Thermogutta terrifontis: one gene and its partner. Each later gene encodes a partner of the first gene's protein in a complex. Links are inferred from orthologs where the notes say so. Each region holds a gene or a part of one and is shown in the gene's direction. Other genes may lie near its edges.

Evidence for each region.
Region 2: the proteins of nusB (region 1) and rpsJ are in contact, whole or in part, in a solved structure (PDB 3D3B), measured with the Escherichia coli proteins. The link is inferred for Thermogutta terrifontis from one-to-one orthologs.

The regions. Positions count from the first base shown.
Region 1 is NZ_CP018477.1:1,714,903-1,722,213, reverse strand. Bases 1,343-4,341 are described here. They hold nusB (transcription antitermination factor NusB), read left to right. Parts: upstream 1,343-2,625; coding sequence 2,626-3,057; downstream 3,058-4,341. Other genes in these bases: ftsY (signal recognition particle-docking protein FtsY), read left to right, coding at 3,247-4,164; ribH (6,7-dimethyl-8-ribityllumazine synthase), read left to right, coding at 1,992-2,612; rho (transcription termination factor Rho), read left to right, coding at 1,343-1,818. Also shown: more of rho, read left to right, coding at 322-1,342; THTE_RS06465 (Gfo/Idh/MocA family protein), read left to right, coding at 4,533-5,924; THTE_RS06460 (P-II family nitrogen regulator), read left to right, coding at 6,199-6,546; THTE_RS06455 (O-methyltransferase), read right to left, coding at 6,745-7,311. UniProt on the Escherichia coli protein: Part of the processive rRNA transcription and antitermination complex (rrnTAC). The complex forms an RNA-chaperone ring around the RNA exit tunnel of RNA polymerase (RNAP).
Region 2 is NZ_CP018477.1:1,373,773-1,380,978, forward strand. What follows is about bases 2,915-5,808. They hold rpsJ (30S ribosomal protein S10), read left to right. Parts: upstream 2,915-4,140; coding sequence 4,141-4,476; downstream 4,477-5,808. Other genes in these bases: THTE_RS05170 (POT family MFS transporter), read left to right, coding at 2,915-3,844; rplC (50S ribosomal protein L3), read left to right, coding at 4,642-5,331; rplD (50S ribosomal protein L4), read left to right, coding at 5,412-5,808. Outside these bases: THTE_RS05150 (ASKHA domain-containing protein), read right to left, coding at 1-28; THTE_RS18760 (DUF7986 domain-containing protein), read right to left, coding at 668-1,090; THTE_RS05160 (DUF7986 domain-containing protein), read right to left, coding at 1,039-1,275; more of THTE_RS05170, read left to right, coding at 2,462-2,914; more of rplD, read left to right, coding at 5,809-6,050; rplW (50S ribosomal protein L23), read left to right, coding at 6,069-6,383; rplB (50S ribosomal protein L2), read left to right, coding at 6,406-7,206. UniProt on the Escherichia coli protein: Involved in the binding of tRNA to the ribosomes. Part of the processive rRNA transcription and antitermination complex (rrnTAC). The complex forms an RNA-chaperone ring around the RNA exit tunnel of RNA polymerase (RNAP).

The DNA.
Region 1 (7,311 bases):
AAAGACGAGTCGTGTACGAAGCTTTTGCACAATGACGAAGGAGCCAAAGATTTCGCGCTGTGCTGCGTGAATGACAGAGTCGGGAAGATAGGCACCAGCACGCTGCGAAGTCGATAGTATGTTCGTTGTGTTTCGTTTTGATTTTGGAAAAATCTTTCGCATCTCGAGACTTAGCCACTTGAAACGGGAGTGATTCATCCCATAAAAATTGGTTGGGTGCAGTAACGGCTACTCCATCCGTTTTAAAATGTTGAGTCCCACCTTTTGGCACCGTTCGCGTGCCGCCGGAAAGTCCTGACCTTGTCACAGGAGACTGACGCCATGTCCCAGTCGAAAGATATCCGATCTTTTTCCGATTCCCGAAGATTCGGTGAGGAAGAATCCAACGGGAAAGGTGTGCCCGCACAGCGTGGTCGGCAGACCTTTCGTCGCCGCCGTCACGACCGTGACGAACCGCTTTCCATTGCGGAACAGCTCATGGACGGCCGCTTTGAAGAGGAGGAAAACGACGAAGAGGCTCAGCAGTTCGAACAGGCGAAGCGGTCGGGCGACACGCACATCGCCGAACTTCAGCGGATGTCGATGGCGGAACTCATCGAGGAAGCCCGCAAGGAAAACCTCTCCGATACTGAAATCGCCGGCATGAAACGGCAGGATCTCATCTTCCGCATCCTGAAAGAGCGGGTGAAGATGAGCGGTCTGATGTACGGAGAAGGGACTCTCGAAATTCTTCCGGATGGCTTCGGCTTTTTACGGAGTCCCGATTACCATTATCTCGCCTGCCCGGATGACATCTACGTTTCCCCCAGTCAAATCCGCCGTTTTGGCCTGCGAACGGGAATGACAGTCTCGGGCCAGATCCGGCCGCCCAAGGAAAACGAGCGGTATTTCGCCCTTCTGCGGGTGGAGGCCGTTAATTACGAAGATCCCAATCTGGCAGCCAAGAAAATCTGGTTTGACGACCTCACCCCTTGCCATCCCGACAAACGAATCATCCTCGAAACGACTCCGGAAGAAATTGAATGCCGGGTGGTGGACCTCATCGCACCCGTCGGATTCGGACAGCGGGGCCTAATCGTAAGCCCACCCCGGGCGGGGAAGACGATCCTCCTCCAGAAGATGGCCAAAGCCGTTCTCAAGAATTATCCGGACTGCTACGTGTTTATGCTGCTCATCGACGAGCGTCCGGAAGAGGTGACGGACATGGAGCGTCAGATCAAAGGCTGTAACTGTGAGGTGATCAGCTCGACATTTGATGAGGCTCCAGCCCGACACATCCAGGTGTCGGAAATGGTGATCGAGAAGGCCAAACGGATGGTGGAATACGGCAAAGACGTCATCATCTTCCTCGATTCCATCACCCGACTGGCCCGGGCATGGAATGCCGAGTGCCCCGCCTCTGGAAAGATCCTTACAGGAGGCGTGGACGCCAACGCCCTGCAGCGACCGAAGAAATTCTTCGGGTCCGCGCGGAAGATCGACGAAGGCGGTTCTCTCACCATCATCGCCACGGCTCTGATCGACACCGGCAGTAAGATGGACGAGGTCATTTTCGAGGAGTTCAAGGGCACCGGAAACATGGAAATTGTGCTCGACCGTCGGCTGGTGGACAAGCGCATCTGGCCGGCCATCGACATCAACCGTTCAGGAACACGTCGTGAAGAAATGCTTCTTGACCCAGAAGAACATCGCCGGATTTGCATTCTCCGCCGTGTTCTGAACGAGATGAATCCGCCGGATGCCATGGAATTCCTGGTGAGCCGTCTGGCCAAAACCAAGACCAACGCCGAGTTCTTGATGAGTCTCAACGTCCGTTGATTTGAGCATGTTCAGGGGGACGGCAAACGGCTGACCTGTTTTCCGTCTTGATGCACGAGCGGGCAACCACGCTTCCGCGACAAGGAGCCCCGTTCAATCACAAACCGCCCTGATGGTTGGCGCGGGCTCAGATGCAGTTACTACCCGGGCGTGGACGATAGACAGCCAATTCCATGACCAATCCACACGCTGCCATGAATCTTCGCGAACGCTTTCCCGGCATTCGCGTCTTCGAGGGAACTTGCGAGTTACCCCCGGGACGGTTTGCTGTGGTCGTTTCCCGTTTTAATGAGACAATCACAAATGGGTTGCTTCAGGGGGCCCTGGAAACACTCACCTCGGCCGGTGTTTCCAACGAAGCCATTGACGTCTTCTGGGTTCCCGGCGCGTTTGAGATTCCCACCGTTGCCCAGTGGCTGGCCAGCTCGCGGAAGTATTTGGCGGTCATCTGTCTGGGTGCGGTCATCAAAGGGGAGACTTCCCACGACCAGCACATTAATCGCGCGGTGAGCCTGCAAATTGCCGAAATTGGTGTAAAAACAGGGGTTCCAGTTTTATTCGGGGTGATCACATGCGACACGCTTGAGCAAGCCATGGCACGGTCCGCGGGGAGTGACGTCATCCGGAGTAAAGATCGGTCGGGGCGAGCGGTCAGCAATAAAGGGGCGGAAGCCGCCCAGGCAGCTCTCGAAATGGTCCGTCTCATGGAGCAAATGGAGCAACATCTGCAAATACGCCGGAACGAGGTGACAACCGCTGAAAAAGCACCATCGGGAGGGGCCTACAGTGGGTGACGCGATGGAGCATATGAGCGGTCGCAGGAAGGCCCGGGCCGTGGTCCTTCAAATTCTTTATCAGGATGATCTCAATCCCCAGCATAACCCGGCCGACGATGAACAGACATTGCGGCAGCGCCTCCGTCATCCGGAGTTGGTTCGTTTTGCAAGCGAGTTGCTCAACGGAGTGCGAAAATTCCGACAGGAACTGGACGCCAAGATTGGGGCGGTCACCGAGAACTGGTCCCTGAGCCGAATGGCCGTCACCGATCGGAATGCCCTGAGGATTGGGGCCTACGAGTTGCTTTACACCGATGTACCCCCCCAGGTGGCAATCGATGAGGCCGTGGAGTTGGCCAAAACATTCGGGACGCAACAATCGGGGCCATTTGTGAACGGGATCCTGGACCGACTGTACCGGGATATCGTTCTGGGCTGCGCGCGGACGCCGGAAAAGTCGTGACAGTTGGTCGTCCATCGGGCGGTGCATCCATGGCGATGGCGCCAGTTTGACCGTGCAAATAACCGCTGGCAAAATTTGGAGCTGTTGGGCCGGTGTTCGGGAAGCCAAACCGATTAGATATCCGGCCCTTGCGAGACAAAAAAGAGGGTGTTTCAGCGCAGGCAAGAGAGAATCCGGTGAGTCGCGACCATGGGACTGCTTGATCGTATCAAACAAGGTCTGAAAAAGACCGCCCAAATTTTACAAACAGACATCCGCGATCTGTTCAAGACGCGGGGAAGGCTGGTCGATCAGGCTTTCCTGGATGAGCTCTTCGAAGTTCTGGTTCGCACCGACATGGGGGTTCAAGCGGCCCAGCAGCTCGTCGATCAGATCGCCCAGAAGTACCGCAATCGCGTCATCGAATGGTCAGAGGCGATTGAGGAAATAAAGAAGGGCCTTAAAGATCTCCTGCGGCAACCGGAGTCCCCCATCCGCTTCGCCAGCCAGGGCCCAACGGTCATCATGGTTTGCGGGGTCAACGGGTGCGGGAAAACCACGACAATCGCCAAATTGGCGTACATGTTCCAGTCGCAGGGGAAGAAAGTCCTCCTCGGAGCGGCGGATACCTTCCGCGCTGCGGCCGTGGAGCAATTGAGTATCTGGGCTCAGCGTTTGGGGGTGGAGATTGTGACCGGCCCGCAGGGAAGTGATCCCGCGGCTGTGGGTCATCGAGCGGTCGCCCGGGCGATTGAAACCCAGGCCGACGTCTGTATCGTCGATACCGCGGGACGTCTGCAAACACATCAGAATCTGATGCGGGAACTCTCCAAAATCCACCGGGTGTTGGGAAAACAGATTCCCGAGGCCCCCCACGAGGTCCTTCTCGTCCTCGACGCCACCACTGGTCAGAATGGGATCAGTCAGGCCAAGCATTTCAGCGAGGCCGTCAAGTGTACCGGGCTTGTTCTCGCAAAACTGGACGGCACAGCCAAAGGCGGGGTTGTGGTGGCGATTCGACAGCAGATGGGACTGCCCGTGAAATTTGTCGGCGTGGGGGAAAAACCTGAAGACCTCCTGCCCTTCGATGCCGATAGCTTCGTGGATGCAATGTTTGCTGAAAGCTGAGTTCCGCCCGTGTAGCGAGAAAACTCCTTTTTTTCCGGTTCGGGTGGGGCTCCATTAGACGGGATCTCTTCGAACGTGGCAGTCCGTTCCCACCGCTGTCATAACTTGGCGAGTTTGAGCTCATCCAGACACAAGGGGCGCTCCCGTTGAATGAAAACACCGAGAACCCACCAACGAAAATCTCGTCCCCGCAGTCATTCCCGAAGTTGGCGAACCCAAAAATCGAGAGCATTGGCAAACGGGCTGGATGGGTGTATTCTATTGCCAGTGAAATCATGTTTTTCGGCCAGTGGCGCATCCTCCTATACAAGCGATTGCCGCCGCACCAGTCGATTTTGACGCCTTCCAACTCGTGAAAGGAGTTTGCCATGCGAGAGCACCAGATTTCCCGTCGCTCTGTATTGAAGCTGGGTGCCGTCCTGGGCATCCCGACGTTTGTCAGCAGCCGAGCCCTGGGATTGGCGGGTCAGGCCCCGGCATCCGAACGGGTCAAAGTGGCCATCGTCGGCCTGGGCGGCCGAGCGCGATCGATCGTCAATGAGTCCCGGGAAATCAAAGACATGCAAATTGTGGCGGTGTGCGATTGTTTCAAGCCCGCCATCGATCGTTTCGTCAAAGATGTGGGACAAGACCAAAAATGGGGCACTTACGAAGACTTCCGCACCATGATTGAAAAGGAAAAGCCCGATGGTGTGATGGTGGAAACCACCACTCATGCCCGGGCTTGGATCACCGTGATCGCCATGCAAATGGGGATGGATGCCTACATCGAAAAACCCATGTGCCTGACAATCCGCGAAGGCCGGTACATGGTGCAGGCGGCGCGGAAGTACAATCGGGTGACACAAGTGGGAACCCAGCAGCGTTCCATGCCCATCAATAACTGGGCCAGCGATTTGGTGAAAAACGGTGCCATTGGCAAAGTCCTCACGGTAATTGCCCCTAACTTCGTGGGTCCGGAGCGCTGGCCGGGGAAGCCGCCGATGCCGATGCCCGAAGGGGGAAGCGCGAACTGGTGGGACGTGTGGACGAATCAGGCAGAATTACGGCCGTACCACCCCGAACTGCATCACGGTTGGGAGCGCTGGTGGGACTATGATGGTGGGGGATTGTGCTACGGCGTCACTGGTTGGGGAACCCATTCCTACGATCAAATCCAGCGTGCTCTCGGCACCGACGAAACAGGTCCGGTGGAGATCATGCTCGAGGAACCTGTCCGGGTAGAACCGTGCGGCAAGTTTGAGACCATCCCCGAAGATGATCCCACTTATCTGGAGTACCTCAACCGTCTGGCTCGTCCGGTGGTTGGGCCGCGGGCCAAAGTGCGGATGTGGTATGCCAATGGGACAGAACTGCGTCTCCACTTGAATGGCGATTGGGGCCCTGGGTTGGGTGCGATCTTCATCGGTGAAAAGGGGAAAGTGGAAATCAATCGCAACAAGATTGCAACCAATCCCAAGGAACTCATGCAATCACCGGATTATCCAGGCCCGATCACACGGCCGGAGACGGAATACCACATCGCCAACTGGATTGAGTGCATTAAGACACGCAAGCGGTGCAATGCCGACATCGAATACGGACAACGCTCCACAACACTGTGCTATCTCGTCAACATTGTGCGCGAAGTGGGCGAGGTGGGATTCAAACTTCGCTGGGACCCGACGACGGAGCAATTCACCAACCACGACGGAGCCAACAAGTCTTCCTATATGGAGCGCCCGCGGCGGAAGGGCTACGAACTGCCGGCTTTGGTGTGACGTGTGATCCGCAAGCCTCAAGACTTCGCCACCTGAGATTGTGGCAACGCGGGAGAGCGATCTGATGGACACGCGGGGGCGGCCAACTGGTCGCCCCCAATCGGTTTTGATTGCCTTATTCCGCCAATGGTGTTTTCTTGTCTGAACGCCACGATCTGGTGGCACAACGAACTGTGGTCAATTGTCCTCAGGGCGTGTCTTGCCGCACGTATCCAGATATGATAGTGTGATACCTACCGCTGGTGAGTTATGTTTTTCGTCGTAGGGTGGCCCAATGAAGCTGATCATCGCCATCATTCAGCCCCATCGACTGGAAGCCGTCAAACAGGCCCTTGCGGAGGTGGAGGTCTTCCGCCTCACGGTCATGGACGTGCAGGGATTTGGGCGGGAAAAGGGTCATGCCGAGGCCTTTAGGGGCCATGAGTATTCCGTGAATCTCACCCGCAAGGTCCAGCTCATGATCGCCGTCAATGACAACTTTCTGGAACCGACCATTGACGCCATCATCAAAGGGGCACGGACCGGACCGCACGGGCAGATTGGGGATGGCAAAATTTTCGTGTTGCCCCTGGAGGATTGCATCCGAATCCGAACCGGCGAGCGCGGCGGGGAGGCGATCTGACTGTTTGCCATTCGTCGCGGCAACCGCCCGCAGATTCTTTCCCATGCCATTGATTGTTGATTCTTCGCTCAAAAGATGAGAACAAACCGGCAGAGGTGATGGGGCCAACCCCTGCCGGTTTTTTGTTGCTGGGTTTTCGCTAGGGACTTTCACCCTGGCTGCGGGCAGAAGTTCCCCACGCCAGGAGGAAATGTCCGGTCAATGTTTTTTCACCGACACCGATACCCCCGAGGCGTCCATGTGCAGGAACACCGTCTCGTAGTCTGGATTTGTCGTGATTGCCTTCACGAATCGCGGGTCGGCCATGCTCGGGATCATGTTATGGGCGATAACAACTCCCCCGGGACGAACCAGGGGTGAAAGCTTCTCAAAATAGTCAAGATACCCGGTCTTGTCTGCGTCGAGGAAAAGAACATCGATCGGTTCCTTGACCTGTTTGACGGTTTCGTGGGCATCCCCAAGCACAATCGTCACAATGTCGCTGACCCCTGCTTTTTCGAAATTCTCCCGGGCCATGGCAGCACGCTTCTCGTTGATTTCAAAGGTGGTCAACTTTCCTCCCGTCTTTTTTAGCACCAGGCAGAACCACAGTCCGGAATACCCCACCGAGGTACCGAGTTCCACCACGTGCTTGGCCCCCACGGCCTCGGCCCATGCACGGAGGAGACGTCCGTCTTCCTCGGGAACAATCATATTCCCTGCCCGCTGATTTCGACCTACCTCTTCAATGACTTCCAGAATCCGTTTTTCCACGTCGTCCTTCGG
Region 2 (7,206 bases), 340 kb from region 1 along the record:
TAGCCAGTTCAACGCGCTGTTCTGACATCTGAGATGAAACTCACTCACCTGGAGTCTATTGGATGTGCAAAACTATAGATTATCAGCCCAAAGAGCCACGTGCCAATGGAAGATTCCGCCGACTCAGCCGACCTTTTCCAAAAGACCATGAGATCCCACAGGGACAAAGTGTTGTAGGGGCAATTCATGAATTGCCCCTACCGATAAACCTGCGTCGTGTCCGCGAAATAGGAAACGTCGTTTGGAGGGGCATGCTTGTCGTACCCGTCGTAACGCAATACACGGTCACGCGTTGGAAAGAGGACTGCGTCGGAGGTTGTTCTTTACGCGAACCACGACCAGCTTTATGGCGACTTTTGCAACCTCAGGCATCTTTTCATCACGAATTTGCAGCGTGCCGGGCTTCCGCCAAAGATGGCCCAAACCCTTGCCGGCCGCAGCGAGGTACGACTGACGCTGGGCGTTTATATCCAAGTGAAATTGGCCGACCTACGCTAAGTAATCGCATCGGTGTCCCAACTGCCGGGTTTTGGTAGTGACGGTGGAGCGGACTAAGTCAAAACAGCCGCTTGAAATGGCCTTTATGGTACGCTTAGGCTGCTGGTCGGCTTATGGTTGCGCGAGCTCCCAACCACTGCGCGTCGTTGGCAACGATGCAGGCCAATAGTCAAAGGTAGTGGGTCTCATACCCGCTCCGCTTGCTTTCCCTGAAGAACCAGGCAAACAGTTCTGGACTCTTGCCCTCAAGTCGCTCCCATTCCTCTAGTAACTTCGCCTCCATTCGCTGGGGAAACACGAAGGCTACGCCAGAAGTCATTGTGACCGCTTCTACACGAATTGCTCGAAAGAAAAGCAGCAACCCTTCATATATCGTTTGGCTGAAGGCGATATCCGTCAGGATCTCCTTTTCCCCTGGCATGATTAGATTTTCAAGCATGATTTGGCCTTGCCTTTTCGAAATTCCGTCTACCCTGAATAGCCCCGTTCTTGCTCGGCACATTGCCGCCAACACTCGTCTTTCGCTGGGACTCACGCTGCTCACCTCTTCGGCATAGCGTTCGACGCACGTCTTACCGTCTGCCTGACGCACTTCGTAAATTGCACAATCGAGAAGCGCGTTGGCATCGTCATCGCCACCAAAACGATTTCACGGTTTCGCGTCAGCTTCAGAAGGCGTGCCGCTTTTTCCAAGGTTGCTTGATCGAGATATTCTGCGGTGATCAGACTGTGCAACTTCGTGTTCACCATCCTGTAATGGCGATATTCCCTCAGCATGGGAAAAGCTCCTTACAGACGAAAGGCAGAATTGACGTCAGCCTCCCTGAGACCGTGAAGCATGCGGCAACCCGCAGAGAACTATCGCTGACCGACAATTTCTTATGCCGCGCCATGTCCGATTTGTCCAGAAGGGTGACTCGTATCCCCTGTGTCCGACATCAATTGGAAAACGATGGGTTGGATCGTGGGAACGTGGATACGGCCCGCGCGAATTGGCGGAAAAGTCTGCCGTTTGTCCTCGTTTGTGAAGGGTTGGGTGGTTCCGTTGATCGTCGGTCCGATTTAGACTGCCGGTAAACGCACGCTCACAGCAAAAGATGCACATTGTTGTGCCGAGTGGTTGCGACGGGATGCCCGATAACGTACTGCTCCGCCTTTCGCCTATATCACGATTTGCTTGGGTTTCCACTCGGCATGAAGTGCTCCAAGAAAACATCCGGCCAGCACGGCCCAGGGAATTGAAGCGACTGACAAGGGTTGCACCACTGAAGCGAGTAGGCCGCAAACCAAAACGGCCTGCGGCGGAACGAATCCAAAGCGGTTTGCGCGGAAAGCGTCCCCGACAGGACTCGAACCTGTAACCTTCGGCTCCGGAGGCCGACGCTCTATCCGATTGAGCTACGGGGACTCAGTTTAAAGTCCTATGGCTATCGCCGCTTGTGTTCCACAGGTTGGGTCCGGAACCCAGCCTATTCCAGCCCGGAGAACTTAACTTTATTCTACAGCATCTTTTGCCCTCCGGCGATCCCGGCTGCCAGGCACCCAGCGCCCAATTCGGCAGGTCGGACATGCCATCACACGGGAAGGCCGGGCGAGACCCGGAACTCCACAAAGGCCACAGTCTTTAATCTACCAGGGAATTGTGTCGCTGAAAAGTAAAACGGCGCTGTCCACGGCCATAACATGGTGAGTCAGGCAGCATCGCTAACCGGTGGAAAGCTTTGCGATACCCCAAACGTCAATCAACACGGCACTTGTTCCCGTCCGCCACCTGTCATCTTGCCCCAGCTGTCCGTGCGTTGCTCGGCTTTCCTGCGTGGTTGAATAGGGATGGTGGAATGGCATCGGCCCGGCCGCGTCTGCGCACCACCCGGTGGTTTATAATGGGGGATTCCGCCCCGGCAAAAGGCTCCGGGGAGATTGTTTCGATCAGCTTGGTTGGCTTTTTTGACGGAGGGCACGCATGCTCAGGAAGCGTCTCGAATCCTTTCGAGAACAGCTTTTTTCCCGTCCGAACTACCCGACCGCTCCGATCCAAACCGAGGCGCTTCCGCCGGGTATTCCCTACATCATTGGGAATGAGGCCGCCGAGCGGTTCAGCTTTTACGGCATGCGGGCGATTCTCGTCGTGTTTATGACGCAGTACCTTCTGACAGCCGACGGCCATGCCGCCCCCATGACCGAGGCAGAGGCGAAATTCTACTTCCACCTTTTCAATATGGGCGTTTATTTTTTCCCGATTCTCGGTGCGGTGCTGGCCGACATGTTCTGGGGCAAGTACCCAACGATTATCGGGTTATCGCTGGTGTACTGCTTGGGGCATGTTGCGCTGGCATGGGATGAGACCCGGCTGGGCCTGTTCCTGGGACTCGCCCTGATCGCGCTGGGGTCCGGTGGAATCAAGTCCTGCGTTTCCGCTCATGTGGGCGACCAATTCTGCCGCGCAAATGCTCATCGGATGACCGAGGTGTTCGCGTGGTTCTACCTGGCGATCAACCTTGGGGCGGCCACGTCGTCGCTCCTTACGCCGTGGTTGCTCCGGATTTCCGGGCCCGGACTGGCCTTTGCTGTACCAGGGTTACTGATGGCCCTGGCAACGGCGGTGTTTTTTGCGGGACGATCGAAATTTGCCCATATTCCCCCGGCGGGACGAAAATTCTTGACGGATCTCGTCGACCCTGAAGGACGGCAGGCGCTGCTGCGGTTGGTGCCCCTCTTCGTGTTTGTCGCCATGTTCTGGTCTCTTTTTGATCAGTCGGGGTCAGCCTGGGTACTTCAGGCGGAAAAGATGAACCGACATTTCCTCGGGATTCACTGGGAATCTGCGCAAATTCAGGCGGTCAATCCTGTGTTGATTCTCGTGTTGGTTCCCCTGTTCACGCGGGTTCTCTATCCCCTGGTGGACCGCTTCTGGAAGTTCACTCCGCTACGCAGAATTTCGGTAGGCATGTTTGTGGCTGCTGGCTCTTTTTGGATCTCGGCGGTCATCGAGTCACTCATTCAGAGGGGATTGACCCCGACAATTGGCTGGCAAATCCTTGCTTATCTTGTGCTGACCTCGGCAGAGGTTTTGGTTTCCGTCACCTGCTTGGAGTTCGCTTACACCCAGGCCCCGAAACGCCTCAAGTCGCTTGTGATGGGCATGTATCTTCTTTCGGTTTCAATGGGGAATGCATTCACGGCGGCCGTGAATTACGTGGTCAAGCTGTATCATCTGGATGCACCCGGCGGCATCATGGCTGGGCCCGGTTATTTCTGGTTTTTTGTGATCACCATGCTGACCACGGCGGTACTTTTCAGCGTGGCGGCCACCTTTTACCGGGGGCGGGACGTGCTCCAGGACTGATTGCGCGGGCCAGCGTCTCGGCAAGCGACAAACGGTGTCGGCTGTGAACAGACGGGACGACGGAGCCCACAGCCCACGAATTTGCCTACAGGGGGACTTGGCACGGAAACGATCTTTGTGGTTTAATACGGGAACCCACTCTGAATTGGAGGCGGCATGAGGACGTGAGGGGGTCTTGATCGCGATTTTCCTTCCTGCCTCCCCGTTGAGAGAATCAAGCCCATCTGATATCATTTAAGTTTTTCGCCCTGAATCAGGGCGAAGAGGGATATTGTCCACAACCAGGGTGAAGCGATATGGCGGGCGTCCTGAATGAGATTATCCGCATCCGCATGGAATCCTACGACCACGCGGTGCTCGACCAGTGCGCAAAGGAAATTGTTGACACGGCCAAGCGCACGCATTCGAAAGTGCATGGGCCGATTCCGCTCCCAGTGAAGATTGAGCGGTACACCGTGCTTTCCAGTCCCCACGTGGATAAGAAGGCGCGGCAGCAGTTTGAGATTCGGACGCACAAGCGATTGATTGACATCCTAGAGGCGACTCCCAATACCATTGAGCAACTGAACAAGCTGACGGCTCCCGCGGGGGTCGATATCAAGATTAAGGTCATTTCCCGCACTCGAAAGTGAGGAAGTTGCTTTTTGGCTTTGCGGAAGAAATGGGGGTGGGCTGAGGGACGACGGTAGGCGGACTTGGCGGTTGTCGGTAGCTGCGTATGACGTGGAAGCTTCAGGGGTAACGGCGGAGATGTCCGACGCGTCCCCTGGGGCAAGGCAGGAAAAGGTGAGCAAACCATGGCACTTGGACTTTTGGGCCGAAAAGTCGGCATGACTCAGATATTCGACGAGGACGGCCGGGTCATTCCAGTGACAGTGATCCAGGCCGGCCCGTGCCACATTCTGCAGCTTCGAACGCTGGACCGGGACGGTTACGAAGCCATTCAAGTGGGGTATTTGGACAAACCTCGTCGGAAAGCAACTCGGGCAGAACGCGGGCACGTGGCCAAACTTGATAGCAAACGGCAGCGACTTTTAGCGGCAGCGGGGATACAAACTCTTCCGAAGGCTAACTGCGAACCCAAGCGGTTCATTCGAGAATTCCGGCATCCCGTGGATGGGTTTTCGGTGGGGCAGGTTCTGACGGTGGAGCTGTTCCAGGGTGTCAAGGCAGTGGATGTGACGGGCACCACGAAGGGACGGGGTTTTTCTGGTGTCATGAAACGCCATGGGTTTGCCGGTCAGGGGGCCAGCCATGGTGTCAAGAAAGTGCATCGCCATCCGGGTTCCACGGGCTGCAACACCTCGCCGGGGCGTGTTGTGCCGGGCCGTCGGATGGCGGGGCATTACGGCCACGAGCGATGCACCATTCGGAATTTGCAACTGGTGAAAATCGATCCTGAACGACACCTGTTGGTGGTGCGGGGTGCGGTGCCGGGTCCGGCGGGCGGGCTCGTGATCATTCGGCCGACCAACAAGGTTGGTTGATAGTTCTGGCTATGGGAGCTAAGGCCAGTGTGGTGAGGTAGTCGAAGTCACCGCCAAGGGCATTGCAGGAATCGTGGAATATGGTGAGCATTCCCGTATATAACCGGAACGGCGAGCAGGTCGACGTGTACGAGATCGACCCGGCGGAACTTGCGCCCAAGATCAACAAGCAGCTTCTGCACGACGCGGTCGTCATGTACCGAGCGAATTTGCGGCAGGGAACCGCCAAGTGCAAGAACCGATCGGAAACGGAGGGCTCCACCCGAAAGTTGTACCGGCAGAAGGGTACCGGTCGGGCGCGGGCCGGTATGCGTCGGACGCCGATTCGACGCGGTGGTGGTCGCGCACACCCGAAGCGCCCGCAGGACTGGTCTTATCGCCTGCCCAAAAAGGCGCTTCGGCTTGCCACCAGAATGGCGCTCGCGGCGCGAATTGCTGACAATGAGGTGGTGCTCATCGACGAACTGAAATTCGAACAGCCAAAAACCAAGGAAGCTGCCACCATTTTGAAGAACCTGGGCCTGCAGGACCAGCGGGTGTTGGTGACGCTCGAGAACTACGACGTCACGGCCTATAAGAGCCTCCGGAATATTGACAAAGTGGACACGCTGCCGGTGTCCGATTTGAACGCATACGTGATTCTTCGGCCGAAGAAGGTCCTGATGACGCGAGCGGCCCTCGACATGTTCCGCGCAAAGGCAGTGGGAACGGCCAGCTAGTGAGCGGAGTGCAAGCAGATGTTGAGGAATACACCCAAGCCAGAGTTCAGCGGCCTTGAGCCTCACCAGGTGATCTTCCGGCCGCTGATCACCGAGAAGAACCACCACAAGGCAGAGCGATACAATCAATACGCCTTCGAGGTCAATCCGCTGGCCACGAAGGCGGATATCAAACGTGCGGTGGAAGAATTGTTCAATGTGAAGGTTCTCTGGGTAAACGTGCAGAATCGCCGGGGAAAGCCGCGGCGGGTGCGCTGGCGGATTGGGTACACCAAAGCCTGGAAAAAGGCGATCGTGAAACTCCATCCAGAATACAGGATCAATCTGTACTGATAGAGCAAGGCGAGCCGTTCATATGGGAATTCGAGCCTACAAGCCGACATCGCCGGGCCGACGGGGCGCGACGGTCAGCGATTTCTCCGAGCTGACGCCGGGCGCCGAGCCGGAAAAGAGCCTTCTTGTTCCCCTGAAAAAGAAAGGTGGCCGGAACAACCAGGGAATCATCACCTGTCGCCATCGTGGCGGCGGGCACAAGCGGATGTACCGCCTCATTGATTTCAAGCGGAACAAGGATGGTATCCCAGCGAAGGTTGATTCCATCCAGTATGATCCAAACCGCAGCGCGCGAATCGCGTTGCTTGTTTACGCGGACGGGGAAAAACGCTATATCATCGCGCCTGATGGGCTTAAACCCGGCGACACGGTAATGAGCGGCCCGGGGGCGCCTCCAAACATTGGGAATTGCCTGCCGCTTTCGGAAATTCCCCTGGGCATGCAGGTGCACAACATCGAGCTGATTCCGGGGAAAGGCGGCGTGATGTGTCGGGCCGCGGGGTGTTCCGCGACGCTGGTGGCACGGGATGCAAACTGGGCACAACTCACGCTGCCCAGCGGCGAGATCCGTCGGGTGCCCGCGGCATGCCGGGCGACAATCGGCGCGGTGAGCAACCCCGACCATGAGGGCATCGTGCTGGGTAAAGCAGGCCGCAAGCGTTGGCTGGGCAGACGGCCCCACGTCCGCGGTACCGCGATGAACCCCATCGATCACCCCCATGGTGGTGGTGAGGGGCGATCGAAGGGTGGTCGTCACCCATGCAGCCCCACTGGAAAGCTGGCCAAGGGCGGTTACACGCGGAAACGAGGCAAGCCTTCCAAC